DNA from 2 places in the Paenibacillus sp. J22FR5 genome. Region 2 is predicted to be linked to the other one. Evidence: predicted binding sites of a transcription regulator. Region 2 holds the regulator's gene; the other holds the start of a gene.
What was found. Region 2 encodes LexA, which represses DNA repair genes until DNA is damaged. Its sites were predicted from a motif close to CGAACATATGTTCG; they were not measured.

Region 1 (8,022 bases), on a different contig from region 2:
AGCGCGGACCGAATGAATTCCACAAGTGGATGGTGGAGCACCGATCTCTTCTGATCAAAAAAGTGAGGGATCTCAAAATCGGTAAGCACCGTGTTCAACAAGTCTTGATAGCCTTCCATATTTCTCACCATGATCGCCATCTCGCGCCACCTGACACCATGCTCACGAACGAGCTGCAGCATGTCACGCACTGCGCCTTCAACCTCCGCACGGCGATGCACAGCTTCACGAATTACAAGCTGGTCGGCTATCTTCTCTCCTGGAGAAGCCTTATATTTAGACGCTCCACCACCGATTCGACGATCAAAATTCTGCTCCAAATAGGCAAGTGCAGGACTATCTTCATATCGCGGCGAACGGTCTGGTGCAAGTTGAAGAACTTCAGCAGCACCTAATCCAAGCTGCCATATCATCTCTTGCAAGCGAACCATCGTCGTTGCTGTTGGATGAAATAAATCCAATTCGTCTGGCTTATCTCCTGCTTGCAGCTCTCGATCTAGACATAAGGTAATGGTCACTTGCTTACAAGCCGCAAATAAAGCGCCAAGAGCTTTGAATTCTTGCGGAGTGAAGCCATGAAACCCATCAATCCACACTGAGGCTGATCGTAAATAAGCCGAGTTAGGCACTTGCTCAGCAAGCAGTGTCAAATAATCCTCGCCATCCAAATACTGTTTCGCTAGCACTGCCTCAAACTGCCGATACACCAGTTGAATATCATGCATTTTATCACGAAGCAAACCGTACTCTCCTAGGGTAGTTACTCGTTTGCTCTCATGTGTTTCAAGTTGTTCCGCTGACACACAATAGCGTTTCATTTCCGTAAAAAGCTGATTTAATCGATCAACGAAGCCCATTTGTTCTGCGGAATGACCGAAGAGACGAAGCTCGTCTTTGTATTTATGTAAAATGCTCGTTAAAAGCAATTTTTTTCCTGTATCATCAATGGGCAGTCTTGCTGTGCCGCCTTCTTCCTGCATCACACGCCAAGCTAAACGATGAAAACTAAGCACTTGCGCGCGGATCATACCGCGAATTTTCGGGTCTGAAACAAGCGCATGTTCAGCTTGAAAGGTGGCTTGCTCTGGGACTAGTAAGATGAGAGGATCACCTTCAGGCGCTGTCGCTAACTGCTGTTTGATCTCTGTCAGACAGCGTTCACTTTTTCCGCTTCCGGCTCTACCAATCACGAATCGAATGGACATTCAGGGCCTCCTTACACTTTCCATTAGGAAAGCTTGCTTCGTAAGCATTTCTAGTTTTGTATCTTTCTATTCTATCATATTTCTAGTAGAGAGTCGGCGTGGTAGATGATGGAGGAGTTGCGTAAAGAGCCACATTGAGTTAAATGCGAACGTATATTCTATTATAACATGGAAAACAAAAAAGCAAAGCTAGAAATACCAGCTTTGCCCACTTATGAGATTATTCGTAAGAATCTAGTCTTACTTACTGCGCACTTCAAATATCGCAAATTTCAAATAATGCCCCTCATCTACACCGAGAATACGTGGATGATCCATCCCCGCTCCACGGAATTCGATCAATCGCAAGAGCTTACCTGCATCCGTCGCTGCCGCATGGATGGTCTCTAGGAAAAGTTCAGGATGCATGTGATAGGAACAGCTTGCCGTCACGAGATAGCCACCTTCATTCACAAGCTTCATGCCGTGCAGATTGATATCTTTATAACCGCGGCAAGCTCCTTCTACCGCACTTTTCGTCTTGGCAAAGGCTGGCGGGTCCAGAATAACGACATCCCATGTCCGCCCTCCTGAGCTAACAGGCTTCGAGGTGTCCACTTTAGCTTGTCCTGCAGCGCCTGCTGACGCACGAAGCTTACGTTCATCTAAGCCTTTAACTTGCGTACGTAAATACTCAAAAGCATCTGCAACTACAAATTCAACGCGATCTTCGAATCCATTAAGCGCGACGTTCGTACGTGCACTCTCAATCGCATGTTCGGAAATATCGAGACAAGTTACTTTTTTGGCACCAAATTGGCAAGCATTGAGTGTGAAGCTACCGGTATGCGAGAAGCACTCCAGCACGGAGGCGCCGTCCCAAAGTGGGAACGTAACGACTTTGCCATTTGCATTTACAGGCAACATTTGAGTTACGCCATTCTCTTCTACTTCCGTCAAATTGATGCCGCTGCGGTGACCCCAACCCGTCATTAATGGCGCGATCGCTGCGCGATTCTCACGTTGGTCGAAGAAGTAACCCGTCTTCTGACCTTCCTCAATATCAACTCGGATACGCAGTCCATTTTCTAAAATATCAACATGTTTGGCACAATCACCGTATAGTAACCCCTTAGTCTGCTTTAAACCCTCCAACTCACGAACGGAAACGTCACTTCGCTCATAAATCCCAGCAGGCTTCATGACTTGAACAAGTGCTTCCACGATATTATCTCTACAAAGGTCCATCCCTAATGTCAAAAGTTGAACAACCAAGGTGTTCTCGAATTTATCAACAATTAATCCAGGCAAGAAATCAGCTTCCCCATAGACCAAACGATAGGACAGCGCTCCCTTCACGAAGCGCTGACGATGTTGGAAGCAACGCGTGAATCTTTCTACAAAAAAGTCAGTCGACATCGCTTCAAGCGGGCTGTACGATACAATACGTACCGTTAGCTGAGAAGCTTCGTTATAATAGCCTGTTGCTAGATACTTGCCTAGATGGTTTTGCACAGAGACAAGCTGTCCAGGCACAATGCTCCCATCTGTACGCTCAATTTCACTTTTGTACACCCATGGATGTCCTTGCTCCAAACGTGGTTTGCGTTTCTTATGTAAAAATACTGCTGCCATATCGGTTTAGCCGTCCTTTGCGTGAAACCGTTCACCTACATCATCAGGCTTGTCATGCTTGTCTGTACGGTCACATATATTGGTTGAATAAAGTTAAAGTCGTACACTTGCGAAAAGGAGATCCTTCCCATGATTCATGCTATTATTGTGCCTGTTGTCGCAGGCTTAGCCTTATTTCTGCTTGGAATGAAGCTGATGGAAACCTCGCTTCAAACCTGGGCAGGCCCCCGCCTCCAGCTGTGGCTGGAGCGGTTTACCCGCACACCGGTGCGAGGCCTCGTCACCGGCACTGTGCTCACAGCGGCGCTTCAGAGCAGCACCGCCATCACAGTCATCGCCATCAGCCTCGTCGGCGCCGGCATCCTGTCCTTCCCGAGAACACTAGGCGTGATTCTCGGAACGAACATCGGCACGTGCCTCACCACTGAGCTGATCGGGCTCAGCTTGGGTGGCATCGGCGTGCCGATCCTGCTTGCGAGCGCCAGCGTCTGGCTGGCGAGCTGGCTGGCCGGGCCGCTGCCTCAGGCAAGCAGCCCACGCTACACAGCCGCGCTGCCTTCCGCAGCGGCGGCACCAACGAAGACCGCCGCCATGAACGTCGGCGGTCGCCAGTGGCTGTGCAGCGTCCGCTACGGATCGCTCGCGGTGGCTGGCTTCTCTCTCGTGCTGCTCGGCATCGAGATCATGCAAACCATCGGGCCTGCGCTGCAGTCCCGCGGCCTCTTCGCCTGGTTCGTTCACCAGGCACAAACGAGCCTGCTTTGGGGCATCCTCGCAGGCGCTATCGTCACAGCGCTCGTGCATAGCAGCGCTGCCGTCATCGCGATGGCGATGGGCCTCGCCGCCGGGGGAGGCATTCCCGTCGAGCTCGGGGTCGCAATTACAATCGGTGCCAATGTCGGCACCTGTGTTACCGCCTTGATCGCCGGTATGAGCAGCTCCCGCGCCGGGCGATACGTCGCTTGGTCACATGTGCTGCTCAATGTCGGGGGCGCGATCCTCTTTTTCCCTTTTATTCATGGGCTTGTTAGTCTCTCTGCGCTGCTTGCTGACGACGCCTCTTCACAGATCGCCCGCTCTCAAACCATATTTAATATCGTAGGGTCCTTAGTTGCATTGCCCCTCTGTTATCTTAATATGTGGAAGCGCCTTGAGTTCCGTTCACAATAGCTACGCCTGAGCTCGTACCCAATCTCGTCGCGCCCGCTTCAATCATCGCAATCGCCGTCTCTACATCACGTACGCCGCCTGATGCTTTCACGCCGATCGTACTTGATACATTTTGGCGCATCAAGCGAACGTCTTCTACTGTTGCTCCACCAGGGCCAAAGCCTGTCGAGGTTTTCACGAAATGAGCGCCCGCTTCTTCTGACAGACGGCAAGCTGCAGATTTCTGCTCATCGTTGAGGAAGCCCGTTTCCATGATCACTTTTACAATCGCTTTCCCTTGAACAGCATCTACAACTTGCTTAATATCTGAACGAACAGCATCCAATTGTCCTTCCAAAAGCAAACCAATTGGCAATACCGTATCAATTTCAGCTGCACCGTTTTCAACAGCTTTAGCTGCTTCGAAGGCTTTCACTTCACTCAAGCTCGCGCCAAGTGGAAACCCAACCACAGCAGCAACCTTAACACCAGTTCCTTCAAGCGCTTTAGCAGCGGTTGCAACAAACTGCGAATTCACACACACACTGAAAAATTGATGCTGAGCAGCTTCCTCACACAATTTGTGAATCGCAGCTGTGCTCGCATCTGCTTTTAATAACGTATGGTCAATATAGCTTGCAATTTCTTTGGCATTTAGTGTCATTTTTGAAGCACCTCATCTGATATAGTAGTTACATTCATTCCTTACAAACTCCCGTCTAATGGAGAAAACCTCTAACGCAGTCATTCAAAAAGGAACGACCACGAGTAGAGGTAGGTTATTGCCTTAATCATTTCTTACAAATTCACTACGCCTTCAAGAACGCGCACGAGTTGTCCCTTGCTTTCATTCACACCAGCCTCAGTAACCTTCACACGGCATACTTGGCCAATCATATCTTCCGAACCTTCAAAAACTAGCTGCACATAGTTATCGGAATAACCACTGTACAATCCGCTATCAGGAGCACCTTTGTACGTACGCTCTGGAATGACTTCCAGAACTTGCCCAACAAACTTTTGAGCATACGCTAGCTGCATTTTCTCGGATAGATCAATTAGTTCATGAACACGTGCATTTTTGATTTCCTCGTCCACTTGATCCTCCATCCGCGCAGCAGGTGTACCTGTCCGTTTGGAATAAGGGAAAACGTGCATTTCGGAGAACTTCATTTGCTCCATGAACTTGTAACCATCGCGGAACATCTCTTCCGTCTCTCCAGGGAAACCAACGATGACGTCTGTCGTAATCGCTACATCAGGCATAATTTCGTGCAGACGTTCAATCTTACGAGCAAACTCTGCAGTCGTATATTTGCGACGCATCCGCGCCAGCACTTGATCATCGCCAGCTTGCAGCGGGATGTGCAGATGACGGCACATTTTGTCCGAGGATTTCAGAACTTCAATCACTTCATCTGTAATTTGACTAGCTTCGATCGAGGAAATCCGAATACGTTTCAGTCCTTCAACTTTATCCAGATCCTTCAGCAGCTTCGCCAAACTGTAGTCTTCAATATCTTCGCCATAGCCCCCAGTATGAATACCTGTAAGGACGATTTCTTGATAACCAGCAGCTACTAGCTGCTCCGCTTGTGCAATAACGCTTTGTGGTTCACGACTGCGCATCAATCCGCGGGACCAAGGAATAATGCAGAAGGTACAGAAGTTGTTACAGCCTTCTTGAATTTTCAGAAATGCACGTGTACGGTCTGCAAAATCAGGAACATCTAATTCTTCGAATGTACGTGTTTTCATAATGTTTCTAACCGCATTAATCGGTTGACGATCCGACTCAAATTGTTTCACGAGCGGAATGATCTTTTCCCTATCCTGCGTTCCGATGACCATGTCCACACCTGGGATAGCCATAATTTCTGCAGGTGATGTTTGTGCGTAACAGCCTGTCACAGCGACAATCGCTTCCGGATTACGACGAATTGCGCGACGAATCATTTGACGACTCTTCTTATCCCCTGTATTCGTTACCGTACATGTGTTAATTACATAGACATCTGCCGTATTTTCGAAGTCAACCTGCTCATAGCCCTCATTTTTGAAAAGCTGCCAAATTGCTTCTGTATCATAAAAGTTTACTTTACATCCCAGTGTATGAAACGCTACCGTTGCCATCTTCGCTCATCCTCCCATTTCTCCGGTTTCATAGAACAGACACGTAAGACCTACCATCGCTGCCGTCTCCGTCCGTAAAATGCGATTCCCCAGCGAAACCGAGCGAAAGCCAGCTTCTTCAGCTTGCTTTATTTCTTGCTCTGTGAATCCGCCCTCGGGGCCTACTGCAATCAACACTTGCTTGCCTGGACCAATTTGTCCTGTTGCAATTGCAGACTGAATCGCAGGTTTCAACTGTTGACCGTCTTCCTTCTCATAACAAATCCAAGCGACATCTGCTTCCTTCGCCCGTTGCAGCAGTTGCTTCCACGAATAGACGGATTCAATCTGCGGGACACGGTTGCGATGGGCTTGCTCTGCCGCTTCCTTCGCGATTTTCTGCCAGCGATCTGTGCGCTTAGCTTCCTTCTTCGCATCATATTGCACAATGGTTCGTTCCGATAAAAAAGGAAGAAACCGGGCTGCCCCGATCTCGGTCCCTTTTTGAATAATAAGCTCCATCTTGTCGCCTTTGGGCAAGCTCTGTGCAATCCACACATGAACAGCCGCTTCCGCATCCATGGCTAACTCTTCCACGATTTCAGCAGTGACAGCACCTTTATCTAAATGAGTGATTCGGACGAGCACCTCACGGTCTACGCCATTGCTGCAGATAACCTTATCCCCTACTTCTGCTCGCATAACCCGCCCAAGATGATGAGCGTCGTCCCCCTCGATGGTGACTGTTTGTGTAGCTGCATGGAACTGCTCAAGCGGCAGAAAATAACGTTGCATAGTCAAAGCCTCTCTATCTACGTTCATTTGAAATTCATTTGAACAATAACTTCTGCGTGAAACATCCACACACCATCATACCTCGTTTGACTCTGAAAATCCATATGGAACTCTTTGGCGAGAGTTTACATACCCAATATGTTAGTTATCAAGATTGCAAATTGATTGATAATGTCATCGCCCAAACTTAGATATGGATCTAGCGTAACCTGACGCAAAGGTCTAATGAACACGACTAATAGGAAAATGACGGAAGCCCATTGTTCAAACTTTTGAAGTGTTTCCGTGTATCTAAGGTCTACCAAATCTTGAATAATTCGATACCCGTCAAGCGGCGGAATGGGAATCAAGTTAAACAGGAATAGTGTAATGTTAATGTTCAGCATCAACTTCAAGAACAGGACAATCGCATCGCTGCTACCCTTGGACATCCCATCGAGCCAACCATATTTCTGGAATAGCGCGAAAATAAATAAAGTGATAAAGGCCAAAATCAAATTGCTAATGGGTCCCGCCGCTGTCACAATAATCCCAAACAAGCGAGGACGCTTGAAGTTGCCACGGTTTACTGGTACCGGCTTCGCCCAACCAAAGCCGGCAATCAGGAGCATAATCGTCCCGAAAAGGTCCAAATGGACCATAGGGTTCAATGAAACGCGACCAAACTGATACGCCGTTGAATCTCCTAATTTATAGGCGCTATACGCATGTGCCCATTCATGAATCGTAAACGAGAGCACGAGCACCAAAATTACAAAGGGCAACGTGTTCCAATCGTAAAATAATAAGCCTCCCATAACCCAACACCTACAGCTTTCTAGCTACGATCACAACCCAATTCGAATCATAGTTTTTCTCTACAATCGTGAATTTAGCTGCAACCAGTGCTTTTTCTACATCCGCTTCTTTGTTCGTAATGATGCCTGAAGTTATGTAATAACCGCCTTGCTGCAACACCTCGTACACGTCATCCACGAACATGACAATGACCTCAGCCAAAATATTCGCAACTACAAGCTGAACTGGGATCGATACGCCTAACTGAGTATCCCCTTCGGACTCGCTTTCTTTTAGTACGCCAAGAAGATCGCTAAGTTTCACCGTAATTTTATCTTCGAGTTGGTTCTGCTTCGTATTATCCAATGCA
Region 2 (8,022 bases):
TCATTTCGAATCGCTTAACAGTTGAAAGGAGAATGCACACGTGAGCTATAACAATAACTATTCCAAAGAAGATATTCTTCGCATCGCCAAATCAGAAAACGTTCGCTTCATCCGTTTGCAGTTCACAGATTTGATGGGAAGTATTAAAAACGTAGAAATTCCTTTGAGCCAACTTGAGAAAGCGCTTGATAACAAAATGATGTTTGATGGATCTTCCATCGAAGGCTATGTGCGTATTGAAGAATCGGATATGTATCTATATCCGGATTTAGATACATGGGTTATTTTCCCATGGGTAACAGAAAGTAAAGTCGCTCGTTTGATCTGCGACATTTATATGCCAGATGGCACTCCGTTCCCTGGGGATCCGCGCGCCATTTTGAAAAATGCGTTGAAGCAAGCTGAAGAAATGGGATATACGGCCATGAATGTTGGTCCTGAACCAGAATTCTTCTTGTTTAAAACAGATGACAAAGGCAATCCAACAACCGAACTGAATGACCAAGGTGGTTACTTCGATTTGGCTCCGATGGATCTTGGTGAAAATTGCCGTCGTGATATCGTGCTAACACTGGAAGAGATGGGTTTTGAAATTGAAGCTTCTCACCATGAAGTAGCGCCAGGACAGCACGAAATCGACTTTAAATACGCTGATGCGATTAAAGCAGCTGACCAAATTCAAACTTTCAAACTTGTTGTCAAAACCGTAGCTAGACAGCATGGTTTGCATGCAACGTTTATGCCGAAGCCTTTGTTCGGAATGAACGGGTCCGGTATGCACTGTCACCAATCCTTGTTCAAAGGTGAAACTAACGCATTCTATGACGAGAGCGATAAATTAGGCTTGAGCACAGTGGCAAGACAATATATGGCGGGCGTACTTCGTCATGCACGTTCTTTTGCTGCGATTACGAACCCAACCGTTAATTCATATAAACGTCTAGTGCCTGGTTACGAAGCGCCTTGTTATGTAGCTTGGTCCGCTAGTAACCGCAGCCCAATGATTCGGATTCCAGCTTCCCGCGGTCTAAGCACGCGTGTTGAAGTTCGTAACCCGGATCCAGCAGCGAACCCTTACCTTGCATTAGCTGTCATGCTTGCAGCTGGTTTGGATGGCATTAAGAACAAAATGCAGCTTCCTCCGCCAACAGATCGCAACATCTATGTGATGAGCGAAGAAGAGCGCGAGAGCGAAGGTATTCCTAGCTTGCCACTGAATTTGAAACAAGCGTTGGACGAGTTGCTTCGCGATGATGTTGTTTGCGATACACTTGGCGAACATGCCCTTGCTCATTTCTATGAGTTGAAAGAAATCGAGTGGGATATGTATCGTACACAAGTTCACCAGTGGGAAAGAGATCAATATCTGTCCTTGTACTAGGTTTTTGATTAAACAACTAGATAAGAAAAGCCCGTCAGTCTCGAAAGAGAGAGCTGATGGGCTTTTTCACGCGAAGAAGGAGACCTAGGATATGGACAATTTCAATCGTAATTTAGAAAAGTATGCAGAGCTAGTCATTCGAATCGGGGTCAACTTGAGCAAAGGCCAAGATCTGTTGGTGGAAGCACCAATTGAAACACTGGTATTAACAAGGTTAATCGTGCAGAAAGCCTATGAAGCAGGTGCGAATTTTGTACATGTACATTGGCAGGATGATGTCGTTACTCGTAGTAAATTTGATTATGCGCTAGATCAGGCAATGGACTACTATCCTGAGTGGTATACAACTATGTTGGAGCGTTTTGTTGAAAATGGCGGAGCTTTGCTCAATATCAAGGTGCCAAATCCGAATCTATATGATGGGATTGGCGCTAGTCTTATTTCTAGATCTTCCAAGGCTGCTTCAAAAGCGAGAGCTAAGTATCAGCACTATGTGCGAACAGGCGAGTTTAGCTGGTGTTTAATTAAAGCGCCTACGGAAGCTTGGGCTTCTATTGTGTATGCGGATCTGCCAGAAGAGCAGCGTGTTCCTACGATGTGGGATGCTGTTTTTCAAATTAACCGTGTATATGAAGAGGATCCCGTTGCGGCTTGGCAGACCCATTTGGACACGCTGAAAGCTACACATAGCGTACTTAATGCCAGAAGCTACAAAGCACTGCGCTATCGAGCGACTGGTACGGATCTGCGTGTTGAGCTACCCGAAGGCCACATTTGGCTTGGCGGGGATAATGAGAATGCCCGAGGCATCCGATATGTGGCCAATATGCCGACGGAAGAAGTGTTTACCATTCCAAACCGAACGGGTGTTTGTGGTACGGTGGCGAGTACAATGCCATTGAATATTAATGGGGCGTTGGTAGATCGATTTTCTTTCACGTTCGAAGCGGGAAAGGTTGTGGACTTTCAGGCTGAGGTAGGGCATGATCATCTAGCTCGTTTACTGGATATGGATGAAGGGGCGCGTTATTTAGGTGAGGTAGCTCTCGTGCCGTTTGATTCTCCGATTTCCAACCTAAAGCGCATTTTCTACAATACAGGCATTGACGAAAATGCCTCCTGCCACTTGGCATTGGGCAGTTGCTATCCAATCAATTTGAAGGATGGTACAACGCTATCCAATGAAGAATTGAAAGCTCGCGGAGGGAATAGCTCCTTGATTCACGTGGATTTCATGATTGGATCAGCTGAGCTTGAGATTGATGGGGAACTCGCGGATGGGACGATCGAACCAATCTTCCGCGCGGGTAACTGGGTATTGTCGTTTTAATTGAAAAAAGCAAGACCCTCTAGTGATCACATCACTTTGAGGGTCTTGCTTTTTTCATATCTGTAAACTTACATATCTCGGAATAAACCGATGACGCGTCCAAGAATAGTCACATTCTTCAATAGAATCGGCTGCAAAGCGGAGTTCTCTGGCTGAAGGCGAATATGATCCTTCTCCTTGTAGAAACGCTTAACCGTAGCTTCATCATCTTCGGTCATAGCGACAACGATATCGCCGTTATTAGCCGTTTGCTGCTGTTTCACGATGACATAGTCGCCGTTATGAATGCCAGCTTCAATCATACTGTCACCCATAATGCTGAGCATGAACACGTTGTTGTCGCCTACCATGCTTGATGGAAGAGGGAAATAGTCTTCGATATTCTCGGTAGCTGTAATAGGAACACCAGCCGTTACTTTACCAACGAGGGGAACACGTGCAACGGAGACTGCGAATTGGGATTCGGCACCATCAAGCCCAAGGATTTCAATCGCACGTGGCTTGGTAGGATCTCGACGAATCATGCCTTTTTTCTCAAGACGCTCCAAATGACCATGTACCGTAGAACTGGAGGCTAGTCCAACTGCTTCGCCGATTTCTCTAACGGAAGGCGGGTAGCCCTTATCTTTCACTTCGTTCTTAATGAATTCCATTATTGCTTGTTGACGCTGCGAAATTTTACTCATAAGATATCACTCCAATACTGGGAATCATTACCCAAAGTATAACATAGAACCCGAGTTCGTACAAACATAAGTTCGAACAAATGGTTGACTCAAACAAGTGTTCGTGTTATTCTAATATCAGAACAAATGTTTGGGGGATGATTTTATGTATATGGCTTATTCACAATCGAACGCAACAACAACACTTCAAGGTACTGCTCATGCATCCAAAGGGATGACGATTAAACGGGGATATGCGAAAGTAATACTTCGTTTCTTACTGATAGCAGCGATTCTTGGAACAGTGTTTTCATTTGGTGCGATCGTACAAGCCTATGCAGGTGATGGGTCCGTTACTGCCTCTACGCCAATCGTTTCCGTTCAATCAACTGCGAGAGTTACCCTACACGAGAAGCTTGTCATCCAAAGTGGCGACACGCTATGGGAGATCGCAGACTCTCACAAAAAGAAGGGTGAGAACACACGTTCTTACATCGAGAAATTGAAAACTCTGAATCATTTATCGGACAGTTCATTGCAAGAGGGCCAGGTTATATTACTTCCTTAAGAAACAAATTTTAAGTTAACTACATAGATGAATGGTTGAGACATAGGTACTGTTCCTATGTCTCTTTGCGTTATATCCTTGACATTCCTAATCGGGGATGGCAAAGTAGTACTCATATTGAAATTTTGACTGGGAGGATTACAATGAGTGACAGCATGGATAAGACGATTGAACGTATCAATGAATTAGCTCGAAAGGCGAAGACGGTTGGCTTAACCGATGCTGAGATCGATGAGCGCAATGAGCTAAGAAAGATCTATATAAATGCATTCAGGGGTAACCTGAAAGTCCAACTTGATTCCATTAAGTTCACTGACGAAGAGAATTAAGCTTACACATAGATACTACATTCAAAGGGGAAATGAATGATGACGTTGAAAGCTGTGCTTTTTGATTTGGATGATACACTGTTATGGGATGATCGTAGCGTGGAGGAAGCCTTTGCTGCAACCTGTGCTGAAGCGGCTAAGCATGTTAATGTGAACCCGGAGGAATTGGAAGCATCCGTTCGTAAAGAAGCGAGAAGCTTATATGAATCCTTTGAGACGTTCCCATTTACCAAAATGATTGGGATCAACCCATTTGAGGGGCTTTGGGCAAATTTCACACAAGGCGAGGACGAAAATTTCCGCAAATTAGAAAAGCTAGCACCTGGCTATCGCACGGAGTCATGGACTAGAGGGCTTGCTGCACTAGGAATTGAAGATCGTGAACTTGGGTACAAGCTTGGTGAATTGTTTGCATCTGAACGCCGCAGTCGTCCTTATTTGTATGAAGAAACCTTCCGTGTGTTGGATGCTTTGAAAGGCAACTACAAACTTCTTCTATTAACAAACGGTTCGCCGGATTTGCAAAAAGAGAAAATAGCAGGCGTGCCTGCTATTGCTCCATACTTTGATCATATTGTTATTTCGGGCGAATTTGGACAAGGGAAGCCGGCTAAGGCTATTTTCAACTATGCGTTGGGACTACTTGATATTGAAGCATCGGAAGGCATCATGATTGGAGACAAGCTAACGACGGATATTTTGGGATCGGGAAGCATTGGTATGCGTAACATTTGGATTAATCATCATGGGCTTCAAAGCGGCGATGAGATTGTTCCTGCTTATGAAGTCACACGACTACAAGACATTCTAACGATTATTAACAACGGATAACGCATGAAGAAAGCCCAGCAGCGATTCAAGACATGACGTCTTGCGCTGTTGGGCTTTGCTTGTTTATAGGATTAAGCTTTGATAAAGTCAGGATCATCAATGTTGTAGGCAACCCAGCCATCTTTTTCGATAAAAAGACGGACAGCAACGATTTCACGGTTATCCATCAAAGTGAAGAAGTGATTCGTGTTCTCAGGAACGGAGATCACATCACCTGGCTCAAGTTCAACATCGAAATAACCAAGTTCTTCGGATTTGATAATGAAAATCCCTTTACCAGAAACGATAGCGCGGATTTCATCTTCCGTGTGCGTGTGCACTTGTTCGAACTTTTTCAGAAGTTCTTCGATATTTGGAGTTACATCTGAAAGTGAGATAACGTCCCAAATTTCATAACCGCGTCTTGCAGCAAGATCTTTAATTTCAGCTTCATAAGTAGAAATGATTTCTGCTTTCTCATCATCACTAAGAATAAATTTCTCGCGAAGCGCCTCAGGAAGCTTGTTGGCATCCCAGTGCTCGTAAACAACTTGTTGACTATCCAAGAAGGCTTTAACTTCCGCTTCACCTTCGATACGTTCATTGGTATTGCGAATTCTTATTTGTGCCACGTAACATCCCTCTTTCATAAATAAATATATACATATTATAGAGGATATCAAGCTCACTGTCGATGGAAGGAAATAAGTTTTTCCGATAAAACCCATAGGAATTAATGATAATTCAAAATCTTTTCATAGAAGCCGTATTCTGTTACACTAAATCTTAACATAATTTGTCGTTTTTTTTCTATTTCGCTTAGGAAAAGTTGAAAGGGAGTCTAGCCATGAAGAAACCACCGATTCAAGAACAGCTTAAGAAGAAAATTATGATCCTAGATGGTGCCATGGGAACGATGATTCAGCAAGAGAACTTGACGGCTGAGGATTTCGGAAGTGATGACCTGGACGGATGTAATGAAATTCTCTGTGTTACCCGCCCAGATGTTATTCAAAAAATTCATGAAGCTTATTTCGCCGCTGGCGCTGATATGATAGAAACGAATACGTTCGGAACGACGAGTGTCGTTTTGGCGGAGTATGACTTACAAGACCGTCATCGGGAGCTAAATTTAGCTGCGGCTAAACTGGCGATTGATGCAGCGAATAAATTTTCGACACCAGAATGGCCTCGCTATGTTGTGGGCGCTATGGGGCCGACGACCAAAACCTTGTCCGTGACAGGTGGCGTGACGTTTGAGCAACTGGAAGAAAGCTACTACGAACAGGCTTTGGCTCTTATTGAAGCGGGCGTAGACGCGATGCTGCTGGAGACTTCCCAAGATACGCTGAATGTAAAAGCGGGTTCAATCGGTATTCGCCGTGCTTTTGAAACTTTAGGCGTTGAGCTTCCTATTATGATTTCTGGTACCATCGAACCGATGGGAACAACGCTTGCCGGACAAAATATTGAATCTTTTTATATTTCTCTTGAGCATTTGAAGCCGATCTCGATGGGTTTGAACTGTGCGACGGGCCCGGAATTTATGAGGGATCACATTCGTACGCTGTCTGGTATTGCGGAAACAGCGATCAGCTGCTATCCCAATGCAGGCTTACCGGATGAGAACGGTCATTACCATGAATCGCCGGAGTCTTTGGCCAAAAAAATGGCTGGATTTGCTGAGCAAGGCTGGTTAAATATTGCCGGTGGCTGCTGCGGAACGACACCTGATCACATTCGGGCAATGGCAGAAACGCTTGCGAATTATAAGCCAAGAACGGAATACGGCTCCCATCCACCTGCGATTTCAGGTATTGAGACCGTTTATATCGAGCCTGAAAACCGTCCAATCATGGTTGGTGAGCGGACGAATATTTCCGGATCCAGAAAGTTTAAGCGTTTGATCAAAGAGGGTAAATTTGAAGAGGGCTCTGAAATTGCGCGTAATCAGGTGAAAAACGGCGCTCATGTTATCGATATTAATCTACAGGATACGGATATTGATGAAGCCTATGCGGTAGAGGAATTCATGCAAGAGGTTGTGAAAAAGGTTAAGGTTCCGTTGATGATTGACTCGACCTACGATCACATTATCGAGCTTGGACTCAAATATTCACAAGGTAAAGCGATTATTAACTCGATTAACTTAGAGGATGGAGAGACGAAATTCGAAGGGATTTTACCTTTGATCCATCGCTATGGGGCATCGGTTGTCTGTATTCTGATTGATGAACGGGGCCAAGCGGTATCGCGTCAAGCGAAAATCGAAGTGGCAACACGTTCGTATGAACTTCTGACTGGGAAGTATGGCATGAATCCAGAAGATATCATTTTTGATCCGAACATGTTCCCTGTTGGTTCAGGAGATCCTCAGTATATCGGTTCTGCTGTCGAAACGATCGAAGGGATTAAGCTGATCAAAGAAAAGTATCCTCTAGCCAAAACGATTCTCGGATTAAGTAATATCTCCTTTGGACTACCTGATGCTGGACGCGAAGTTCTGAACTCTGTCTACTTGTACCACTGTACGAAGGCTGGGCTTGATTACGCGATTGTAAATACGGAGAAACTAGAACGGTATGCATCGATTCCCGATACAGAGCGTCAGCTGGCAGAGGAACTCATTTATAATACAAATGATGAGACCTTGGCTAAGTTCGTTGCTCATTTCCGTGAGAAAAAGGTCGAAAAGAAGGAGAAGATTTCAAATCTTTCTCTGGAAGAGAGACTGGGCTCTTATGTTGTTGAAGGCACGAAGGAAGGGTTAATTCCGGACTTGGAGACTGCTCTTCAAACTTATTCCCCGTTAGAGGTCATCAATGGGCCGCTCATGAAGGGGATGGAGACAGTAGGCCGTTTATTCAATAACAACGAATTAATCGTTGCTGAGGTGCTTCAAAGCGCTGAGGTGATGAAGGCTTCCGTTAATTTCCTAG

Region 1: the regulator LexA is predicted to act here: its motif matches at 1,352-1,365, upstream of addB (helicase-exonuclease AddAB subunit AddB).

Annotation. Positions count from the first base shown of each region.
Region 1 covers NZ_JCAUAN010000003.1:101,454-109,475, reverse strand. Annotated here, with positions in the region: gene addB (helicase-exonuclease AddAB subunit AddB) at 1-1,205, opposite strand, end outside; gene AC58P7_RS06745 (class I SAM-dependent rRNA methyltransferase) at 1,446-2,819, opposite strand; gene AC58P7_RS06740 (Na/Pi cotransporter family protein) at 2,949-3,989, shown strand; gene deoC (deoxyribose-phosphate aldolase) at 3,952-4,632, opposite strand; gene mtaB (tRNA (N(6)-L-threonylcarbamoyladenosine(37)-C(2))-methylthiotransferase MtaB) at 4,767-6,101, opposite strand; gene AC58P7_RS06725 (16S rRNA (uracil(1498)-N(3))-methyltransferase) at 6,108-6,875, opposite strand; gene AC58P7_RS06720 (site-2 protease family protein) at 7,001-7,672, opposite strand; gene prmA (50S ribosomal protein L11 methyltransferase) at 7,683-8,022, opposite strand, start outside.
Region 2 covers NZ_JCAUAN010000002.1:412,736-420,757, forward strand. Annotated here, with positions in the region: gene glnA (type I glutamate--ammonia ligase) at 41-1,381, shown strand; gene AC58P7_RS05190 (aminopeptidase) at 1,473-2,711, shown strand; gene lexA (transcriptional repressor LexA) at 2,780-3,397, opposite strand; gene AC58P7_RS05200 (LysM peptidoglycan-binding domain-containing protein) at 3,543-3,944, shown strand; gene AC58P7_RS05205 (DUF896 domain-containing protein) at 4,088-4,273, shown strand; gene AC58P7_RS05210 (HAD family hydrolase) at 4,313-5,104, shown strand; gene AC58P7_RS05215 (1,2-dihydroxy-3-keto-5-methylthiopentene dioxygenase) at 5,176-5,715, opposite strand; gene metH (methionine synthase) at 5,931-8,022, shown strand, end outside.